Regions from separate parts of the Kitasatospora sp. NPDC050543 genome, predicted to be linked through region 2. Evidence: riboswitches for the same ligand, from Rfam matches in the RefSeq annotation. Region 2 holds a riboswitch; each other region holds the start of a gene.
The links. Region 2 has a riboswitch for cobalamin ahead of ACIBH3_RS27025 (prenyltransferase/squalene oxidase repeat-containing protein). Riboswitches for the same ligand answer to the same signal wherever they lie in the genome.

Region 1 (3,224 bases), on a different contig from region 2:
CGTAGGAGTCGGCGCGCGCCATCGGCGGGACGAGGTGGTCGACCAGGGTGGCGTGGGCGCGGCGCTTGGCCTGGGTGCCCTCGCCGGGGTCGTTGACCAGGAACGGGTAGATCAGCGGGAGGTCGCCGAGGGCGGCGTCCGGGCCGCAGTCGGCGGACAGCGCGGCGGTCTTGCCGGGCAGCCACTCCAGGTTGCCGTGCTTGCCGAGGTGGACGACCGCGTCGGCGCCGAAGCCGCCGTCCTCCTGGTCGGCCGCGATCCAGCGGTAGGCGGCCAGGTAGTGGTGCGAGGGCGGCAGGTCGGGGTCGTGGTAGATCGCCACCGGGTTCTCGCCGAAGCCGCGCGGGGGCTGGATCAGCACCAGCAGGTTGCCGGCCCGCAGGGCGGCCAGCACGATGTCGCCGTCCGGGTTCCGGCTGCGGTCGACGTACAGCTCGCCGGGCGGCGGGCCCCAGTGCTGTTCGACCTCGCCGCGCAGGCCCTCGGGGAGGGTGGCGTACCAGCGGCGGTAGTCGGCGGCGGGGATCCGGACGGGGTTACGGGCGAGCTGGTCCTCCGTCAGCCAGTCCTGGTCGTAGCCCCCGGCCGCGATCAGGGCGTGGATCAGCGCGTCGCCCTCGTGGCTGTCGTCGCCCTCGGCCGGGGTCAGGCCGGGCAGCGCGGCCGGGCCGTCCACGGGCCCGATGTCCCAGCCCTCGGCGCGCAGCCGGGTGAGCAGCCGCACGGCGCTGGCGGGGGTGTCCAGGCCGACCGCGTTGCCGACCCGGGCGTGCTTGGTCGGGTAGGCGGACAGCACCAGCGCGAGCCGGCGCTCGGCCGGCGGGATGTGCCGCAGCCGGGCGTGCCGGACGGCGATGCCGGCGACCCGGGCGGCGCGCTCGGGGTCGGCGGCGTAGACGGTGAGGCCGTCCTCGTCCAGCTCCTTGAAGGAGAACGGGACGGTGATCAGGCGGCCGTCGAACTCGGGCACGGCGACCTGGGTGGCGGTGTCCAGCGGGGAGAGGCCGTCGTCGCTGGCCTCCCAGGCGGCGCGCGACCAGGTGAGGCAGAGTGCCTGGAGGATCGGGCGGTCCAGGGCGGCGAGCGCGCCCGCGTCCCAGGCCTCCTCGTCGCCGCCGGCCGAGGCGTCGGCCGGGCGGGTGCCGCCGGCGGCGAGCACCGTGGTGATGATCGCGTCGGCCTTGCCCAGCTCGGCGAGCAGCTCGGGCTCGGCGCCGCGCAGCGAGGAGCAGTACAGCGGGCGGGCGCGGGCGCCCTTGTCCTCGATGGCCCGGCAGAGCGTCTCGACGAAGGCGGTGTTGCCGCTCATGTGGTGGGCGCGGTAGTACAGCACCGCGATGACCGGGCCGTCGGCGTTCTCGGCGGGCGCGGTGCGCTCCAGCGGGCCCCACTCGGGGGCGGAGGCGGGGGCGGCGAACCCGTGGCCGGTGAGCAGCACGGTGTCCGAGAGGAAGGCGCCGAGCTCGGCCAGGTTGGCCGGGCCGCCGTGCGCGAGGTAGGCGTGCGCCTCGGCGGCGATGCCGGCCGGGACGGTGGAGAGCTCCATCAGCTGGGCGTCGGGGGCCTGTTCGCCGGTGAGCACGATGACCGGGCGGGGGCCGGCCAGCAGCGCGTCCAGGCCCTCCTGCCAGGCCCGGCGGCCGCCGAGCAGGCGGACCACCACGAGGTCGGTGCCCTCGGTGAGGGCGGGCAGGTCGTCGGCGGTGAGTCGGGCGGGGTTGCCCAGGCGGTAGCGCACCGGGCCCTCGCTGGCGCGGGCGCTGAGCAGGTCGGTGTCGGAGGTCGACAGGAGCAGGATCATGCGGCGGCCCTCCAGGCCTGGTGGGTGCCCCGGGCCGAAGGGCCTGCCGGGGTGTGGGCCTCGCTCGTCCGGGCGGTGGCCGCGGAGTGGTCGCGGGCAGGGGGGAAGAGCGGGCGGGCAGCGCCGGGCGGGGGCACGGGCATGCGGGAGCGCATAGGTCGAGCCTTCCTCGGGGTCCGCGCCCCGTGGGGGTCCCCCCGGCCGGAGACCGGGGGAGGGTGGAGGACGGCAGGAGTTCCTGGCTCCCACGGGCGAACCGTGGTCACAGTGGCGGGACCGCACCGGGTTTGCACCGGTTTCCTCCCCTTTGCGCCGTCTCTGGCGTGAGCGGGCCCGCGAGGGCTCGCCCGGGAGCATAGTAGGTGCTGAGGGTGATCTACGGGACAGAGCGTCCGGTCGGATCATCGGTATGCTCGCCGCCATGTCACCGACCTCCGACCCCGCAGCTCCCGGGCCCGTCGTGCCCGACCGGGCGCGCGAGGACGCCTGCCCGGGGGCCCTTCGTCTACATACCGCCGATGACGGTGCGCTCGCCCGAGTCCGGCTGCCGGGTGGTCTGCTGACGCTCGATCAGGTGGTCACGCTGGCCGAGGCCGCCGAGCTGCTCGGCGACGGGCACCTGGAGACCACCTCGCGCGGCAACGTCCAGCTGCGCGGCCTGCCCGAGGACTGCGGCCTCGAACTCGGCACCCGGCTGCGGGCCGCCGGGCTGCTGCCCTCCGACCGTCACGAGCGGGTGCGCAACATCGTCGCCTCCCCGCTGTCCGGCGTGGACGGCAACGGCCGTGCGGACACCCGTACTTGGACCCGCGAGCTGGACACGGCGCTCTGTGCGGCCGACTGGTCGCCCGGACTGTCGGGCCGCTTCCTGTTCGCGCTCGACGACGGACGCGGCGACGTGGCCGGCCTCGACGCCGATGTGACGTTGATCGCAACGGCCGGCGGCGGCGCCCTGCTGCGGCTCGGACGGTCCGCCACCGCGCTGCGGGTGCCGGCCGGCCGGGAGGTGGAGTACGCGCTGCGGGCGGCCGAGGCGTTCCTCGAACTGCTGCGGGCGAGCGGCGTGCGGGCCTGGCGGATCCGGGAGGCCGACCCGGACGGCGCGCTGCTGGGCGCGCGGCTCGGCCTGGCGGCTCAGCCGCTGCCCGCTGAGCCGACGGCCGCTGGGCCGCTGCCCGCGGGGCCGCGCGGTTCGCGGTCCGGTGCGGGTGCGCTGCCCCGGCTCGGCGTGATCGAGGGGCCGGACGGCCGCTACGGGCTCTCGGTAGGCCTGCGCTTCGGCCGGGTCTCCGCCGCGCAGTGGCGACTGCTGGCCGAGGCGGGCCGCGCGGCCGGGACGGCCGCGGGCGACGGTGAGGGTGAGCTCCGGGTGACGCCGTGGCGTGGTGTGGTGATCCCCGCCCTGACCGCCGGCGCCGCCCGC
Region 2 (3,224 bases):
ACCGAGGTCGCCCGCGCCACCGGCGCCGCCGTTGCCCACGCTCAGGCCGCGCGGAGCGGGGCGCGAGGTGGTCGCGGACGGTACGGGCGTGCCGGTCACGGTGGGCACGCCGGGGGTGGGCGTGCCAGGGGCGGTGGTCGCCGTCGCCGGCGCGGAGGGGCCGGCAGTCGGGGTGGCCGAGGCCGTCGCCGAGGCCGAGGCCGTCGCAGTGGCCGTGGCGGTCGCCGAGGCCGTCGCAGTGGCCGTGGCGGTCGCGGACGCGGTCGCGGTGGCGGTCGGTGACGGGCTCGGTGCGGCGCAGCCGAGCGTCGGCAGGCCGATTGCGGCGCCGGCGCCGTCCACCGCGGCGAGCGGGACACCGGCGAGCGCGGGGATCGCCTGCGCGGTCGCCCGCAGCGTCGCGCCGTCCACCAGGGGCTTCTGGTAGCCGATCGCGCCCCGGTCCTCCGCCTTGCCCGTGCAGCCGATCTGCTGGGCGAGCAGCCAGGCCGCGCCCTTGTCGGCGGCGCCGGCGTGGCCGCCGGCCCGCAGCGCCTGGGTGGCCAGCGCGGTCGAGTTGGTGTTGGAGGCGGCCGTCGGGCCGGAGCCGCCGAAGCCGCCGTCCGGAGCCTGCCGGCTCTCCAGCCAGCCGAGGGCCTTCTCCGCCTCGGCCTTCCGGCCGACGGCCAGCAGCGCCTGGGCGACGATGCCGGTGCCGTCCGCGTCGGAGCCGCAGTTGGCGGGCCTGTCGGGGAAGGCGACCGGGAAGCCGCCGTCGGCGCACTGGCTGGCGAGCAGGAAGTCCACCGCCGGCTGCGGGACGGCCTGCGCGCCGCGGCGCTCCAGCGCGAGCAGCGCGAGGGACTGCGAGAAGGTGTTGGAGTAGTCGGAGACCTCCTCGCCGCCGAAGGTGAAGTGGTCGGTGTAGCGGCCGTTCGGCTGGAGGCGGCCGGCGAGCGTGGCGAGCAGGTCGAGCTGTCCGAACGCGGCCGGGTCGCGGTGCTGGGTCTCGGCGACCAGGGCGAGCTTGGCGGCGGAGCCGGCGCTCACGTCTCCCGGGGTGTCACCCGTGATGTACGAGGAGGCGTTGGCGGCGAGCCAGTCGGTGGCCGCGGCGCTCTCGCCCTTCCCGGCGCCGACGGCGGACAGGGCCAGCACCAGGTCGGCGGTGAGGCCGAAGTCCGGCCCGAACGGGCTCTCCACGTGGGTGCCGCCGGTGAGTTGACGGCCCGCCCAGCCGGCTGCCGCAGAGGCGGCGTCGGCCGGCACGGCGGTGGACGGCAGGGCGGAGGCCGGTGCCGTGGGCACGGCGACGGCGGCCGCCGCGGCGGCGACCAGCAGGGCGGCGGCGATGTGGGATGTTCTGCGCACGGGAACTCCTGGGGGCGTCTCCTGGACGCACCCCGGCGGTGACGCGCACGGCCTGGCGGCAACGGCGTCAGCACCAGGCATCGTCCCGTAGACCACGACGGATGAGAGCCGGTTACCCGGGCAGGCGATCGGGCTCGCCGCGGACGACACCTGGGTGCCGCGCGGCCCACCGTTGCGGGTCAGCGCCGGAATTCGACCGGACTTCCCCTGCCAGAGCGAGTCGAACGGTACTGCCGCCGGGCCCCGGTCTCAATCCCGGCGGCCGTTATGTGACACGCCCCACGTCCTGGGGTGCAGTCGCCGGGCGGGCACGCTCGCAGGGGCGCCGGACAAGGGAGGTGATCCGACGTCAGGGTCCGGACGCCTTCCGTCCGGCGGACCGGGCCGGCCGACGGCGGGTCCGGGTGTTCGCGCGGCACGGCGGCGGCACGGCGGCTCGCCGCCCTGCGGGAGTGGCGGTAGCGCGAGTCGGCCGCCCGCGCGCGCTGTCGTGTGCGCCGGGCGCGGGCTGCGGCCTCACCCGTTCCCGCCTGGCCTTTTGCAAGCCAACGGATCCGGTGACCGGCCGGATCGCCGGGCATCGACCCCGGCAGTGTGGCTTCGTCGCCCGGCCGGCCCGGGCGTGAGGGCCGGCCGGGCGACGGCGGCGGGTTCAGCCGTCGAGGCTGTCCAGGAAGCCGACCAGGGCCTCGTTGACGTCCTTCGGCCGCTCCTGCTGGGTCCAGTGTCCGCAGTCGGGCAGCCAGCGGACCTCCCGCAGCCCGGGGACGAAGTCCGCCAGCTCGGCCAGCCCCGCCCTGGCGTGCGGGCTGGAGACCACCAGGTCCTTCTCCCCCACGATCAGCAGCGCCGGCGGCGTGATGCGGGCCGCGTGCCAGGCCGCCGTGAGCTCCCAGTTGCGGTCCAGGTTGCGGTACCAGTGCAGCGGCTGGGTGAAGCCGTTGGGCTCGAACTCGGCCGTGAAGACGGCGATGTCCTCCTCGGTGAGCCAGTCGGGCAGCGCGGTCGGGTCGCGGAAGAGGTCGAGGAAGCCGCCGCCCTCCGGCACCAGCGGCGGGGCGTCCGCGCCGAGCACGGCCGATCCGGCCAGCAGCCGCCGGAACGTCGTCGGGATGTCCCGGGCCAGTTCGGCCTCGGGCAGGTCCGGCTGCTGGAAGTAGAGCATGTAGTAGGAGTCGCCGAGCAGTTCGCGCAGCACCGTGGTCGAGGCGCGCGGGCCCCGGCGGAACGGCGGCACCGAGAGCCCGACGACACCCCGCACCACGTCCGGGCGCAGCATCGCGGTGTGCCAGGCGACCGGAGCACCCCAGTCGTGGCCGACCACCACCGCCCGCTCCTCCCCGAGCGCGTGCACCAGGCTGATCACGTCGCCGGTGAGGTGCAGGATGCTGTACTGGTCGACCTCCTCCGGCCCGCCCGTGCGGCCGTAGCCGCGCTGGTCCGGTGCGACGGCGTGGTACCCGGCCTCGGCGAGCGCGGTCAGCTGATGGCGCCAGGAGTACCAGCTCTCGGGGAAGCCGTGCAGCAGAAGCACCAGCGGGCCGGCGCCGGCCTCGGCGATGTGCATCTTCAGACCGCCGGCCGTCTCGACGAATCGGTGCGAGATGAAGGTCATTGACGCTCCCTCGGTAGTCGTGCCACGGGCCGTCGGCGGCGGCCCGGGGTCAGGTCTACCTCATTCGGCGGCCCGGTTGAAGGCCGCCGCCGGCGCGGGCCCGTCGGGCCTGCGGACCGCCCTGGGCCGGGGCCGCGCGAAGGTTCGGCTCGGCCAGCGGTCCGCCGGGGCCGGTCCTAGACTGGCAGGGACCGTCGCCAGAGGGAGGGTGCCATGCGCCGCCCGTACAGCTTTCACCGGGACCACTGCGGACACTCGA
Region 3 (3,224 bases), on a different contig from region 2:
GCGATCAGCGTGGAGAGCTGCTTGGCCTCGGCGGAGTCGAAGTCGATCCGCAGCTTGAAGAAGACGTCCTGGAGGCCCATCACGCCCAGGCCCACCGGGCGCCAGCGCGAGTTGGAGGCGCCGGCCTCGGGGGTCGGGTAGAAGTTGATGTCCACCACGCGGTCGAGGAAGGTGACGGCGGTGCGCACGGTGGCGTCCAGCCGGTCCCAGTCCATCGCGCCCAGCAGGTCGGCGGGGGTGGCGCCGGGGGCCACGTGGGCGCCCAGGTTCACCGAGCCGAGGTTGCAGACCGCGGTCTCGGAGTCGTCCGTGACCTCCAGGATCTCCGTGCAGAGGTTGGAGGAGTGGACGGTCCGGCCGGGGACGGCGGTCTGGTTGGCGGCGCGGTTGGAGGCGTCCTTGAAGGTCATCCAGCCGTTGCCGGTCTGCGCCAGGGTGCGCATCATCCGGGCGTACAGGGTCTGCGCGGGGATGGTGCGCACGGCCTTGCCCTCGGCCTCGGCCTTCAGGTACGCGGCGTCGAAGTCGGCGCCCCACAGGTCGACCAGCTCGGGCACGTCGGCGGGGGAGAACAGCGACCAGTCGGTGCCCGCGTTGACGCGGCGCATGAACTCGTCCGGGATCCAGTGCGCGAGGTTCAGGTTGTGGGTACGCCGCGCCTCCTCACCGGTGTTGTCGCGCAGCTCCAGGAACTCCTCGACGTCCGCGTGCCAGGTCTCCAGGTAGACGCAGGCCGCGCCCTTGCGCCGGCCGCCCTGGTTGACGGCGGCGACCGAGGAGTCCAGGGTGCGCAGGAACGGCACGATGCCGTTGGACTTGCCGTTGGTGCCGCGGATCAGCGAGCCGCGCGAGCGGATGCGCGAGTAGGACAGGCCGATGCCGCCGGCGTGCTTGGAGAGCCGGGCGATCTGCGCGTAGCGCGAGTAGATCGAGTCCAGGTTGTCCAGCGGGGAGTCCAGCAGGTAGCAGCTGGACATCTGCGGGTGCTTGGTGCCCGAGTTGAAGAGCGTCGGCGAGGACGGCAGGTAGGAGAGCGCGCTCATCAGCGCGTACAGCTCGGCCACCTCGCGCACCGACTGCTCGTTGTCGCCGACCGCCAGGCCGGCTGCGACGCGGAGCAGGAAGTGCTGCGGGGTCTCGATGACCTTGCGGGTGATCGGGTGGCGCAGCAGGTAGCGGGACTGCACGGTGCGCAGGCCGAAGTACTCGAAGCGGTCGTCGCCGCGCTGGTCGATCAGCGCGTCCAGGGCGTCGGCGTGCTTGGCGACGAACGCGGCGGTGGTGTCGCCGATCAGGCCCTCGGCGTGGCCGACCGCGATCGAGGCGGCGAAGGACACCGCGCCCTGGCCGATCGCCTCGTCCGAGATCTCCAGTGCGAGCAGGCGGGCGGCCAGCTTGGAGTACTGCGGGTCCTCGGCGATCATCGAGGCCGCGGCCTCCACGGCGAGTCCGCGCAGCTCGGCGAAGTCGGAGCCGGCGTGCCGGCCGCGCAGTGCGGCGGCGGCGACGTGGCCGGGGTCGACCTCGGGGAGGTCGACGCTGCGGTCGGTGAGCAGCCGGAGGAGCGCCGCACCGGGGTCGGGCCGGTCGGCGGGGGCGGTGCTGGTGCCCTGGTTGGGCAGGGCGACTGAGGCAGCGATGGTCAAGGCGCTCTCTCCTGGCGGCGATCGGGCGGCGGACGACTCAAGATCACCGGACCGGTGCGGGCAGGGGAGCACGGCGCGTACGCCGGGAGGCGTCGCGCAACGGTGTCATCCCCCGGCCCGCCCGCGAGGTCCGGAAGTGTTTCCGTGCTTCAAGGCCTCTGCGGGGAAGCCGTGTGGCACGCCGTCGGCAGGTATTCGGACTCGCGGGGACGGCATCGGCCCCCCGCACACCGCTGCGGGGCAGTCCCGGACTCCCACCGGGTTCCCCTGCGTTCGACAGCAGGAGTGAGCATACATCTAGTGGTGCCACCCCGATGTTGCACCCACATGTTGTGCAGCGTGGCGTGTCGGGGTGATAACCGGCGGTGTGGGGGCGCGGGCCCGGCGGCCCCGGCGGGTCCGGATTTGGGAACGGATTGGTTACCGGTTGGGCCGCTCCCGATGGGCATGCCATACGATCTCGCCTCATGAGCGAGGGAACGGGCGTACCGGCCGAGTGGACGCGTCAGCCCGCACAGCCGGTGCAGGGTCAGCAGCCGGGGGCGGCGGGGCCGCTGCCGCAGGGTCAGCCGCCGCAGGGGCAGCCTCCCGTACCCCAGGCGCCGCAGCCCGCCCCTCCGGTGGCCGGGCAGGGCGGTCAGCAGCCTGCGCCGCCGCCGGTCGGGGGCTTCGGGCCGCCGCCGGTGCCGTACGGGCAGACGGCGCCGGGGCAGCAGGTCCCGCCGCAGCAGCAGATCCCGCCGACGGTGCCGCAGCCCGTCCAGCCGCAGCCGCAGCAGTGGCAGCCGGGCCCGCCCGCGCCGGCGCTGGGCGAGCCGGACTGGGCCGCGCTGGCGGACCGGCACGAGAGCGAGTCCCGTAAGCGCCGCAAGCTCTGGATCGGCGCCACGGCGCTGGCTCTGGTGCTGGTCGGCGGCGGGGTGGCGGCCGGCCTGATGATGACCGACAAGGGCGACAAGGGCGGCGACACCAAGCCGACCACCGCGGCCAGCAGCCCGGGCACGCCGTCCGCCGACCCGGTGACGTTCATCTCGGACGCCGGCACCGACAAGGCGCCGGTCGACCCCGCGGTGCTCTTCGCGGACCAGACCCGCACCATCGACGGGAAGGTCTGGACCCGCAAGGGCACCGGCATCACCACGCCGTGCTCCAAGGCCACCACCGGCGGTCTGGGCAAGGCGATCAGCGACGAGGCCTGCCGCTCACTCGTCCGGGCGACGTACGTCTCGGGCGACAGCGCCGTCACCATCGGGATCGCCGTCTTCGACAACAAGGCGACCGCCGACGTGGCCCTCGCCAAGCACATCGGTGCCATCCAGGGCCTGCCCGGTCAGGGCGTGGGCCCGTTCTGCACCGAGTCCGGCTGTTCGGAGACGCACGGCTACGTCGGGCGGTACGGCTACTTCACGGTGGCCGGCACGCTCAAGCAGGGCGCGGGCCTGGCGGACCCGCTGGCGGCGGCGGCCGCGCCCGCGCTCTCCGACTACGCCAAGGACGCCCTGCTGTCGAGGGCGAAGGGCACCGGCGCCGGACACTGAGCCGGTGTCATCCGGGGTGGGCGGTGGCGGTCCTGCCGGG

Region 1: another riboswitch for cobalamin. It lies ahead of cobN (cobaltochelatase subunit CobN); the one in region 2 lies ahead of ACIBH3_RS27025 (prenyltransferase/squalene oxidase repeat-containing protein).
Region 3: another riboswitch for cobalamin. It lies ahead of ACIBH3_RS00705 (ribonucleoside-diphosphate reductase subunit alpha); the one in region 2 lies ahead of ACIBH3_RS27025 (prenyltransferase/squalene oxidase repeat-containing protein).

The regions. Positions count from the first base shown of each region.
Region 1 covers NZ_JBITGZ010000009.1:200,906-204,129, forward strand. The annotation lists gene cobN (cobaltochelatase subunit CobN) at 1-1,801, opposite strand, end outside; cobalamin riboswitch at 2,011-2,133, opposite strand; gene cobG (precorrin-3B synthase) at 2,223-3,224, shown strand, end outside.
Region 2 covers NZ_JBITGZ010000026.1:72,300-75,523, reverse strand. The annotation lists gene ACIBH3_RS27025 (prenyltransferase/squalene oxidase repeat-containing protein) at 1-1,350, opposite strand, end outside; cobalamin riboswitch at 1,452-1,606, opposite strand; gene ACIBH3_RS27020 (alpha/beta fold hydrolase) at 2,003-2,965, opposite strand; gene ACIBH3_RS27015 (hypothetical protein) at 3,179-3,224, shown strand, end outside.
Region 3 covers NZ_JBITGZ010000001.1:170,089-173,312, reverse strand. The annotation lists gene ACIBH3_RS00705 (ribonucleoside-diphosphate reductase subunit alpha) at 1-1,646, opposite strand, end outside; cobalamin riboswitch at 1,815-1,956, opposite strand; gene ACIBH3_RS00700 (hypothetical protein) at 2,114-3,184, shown strand.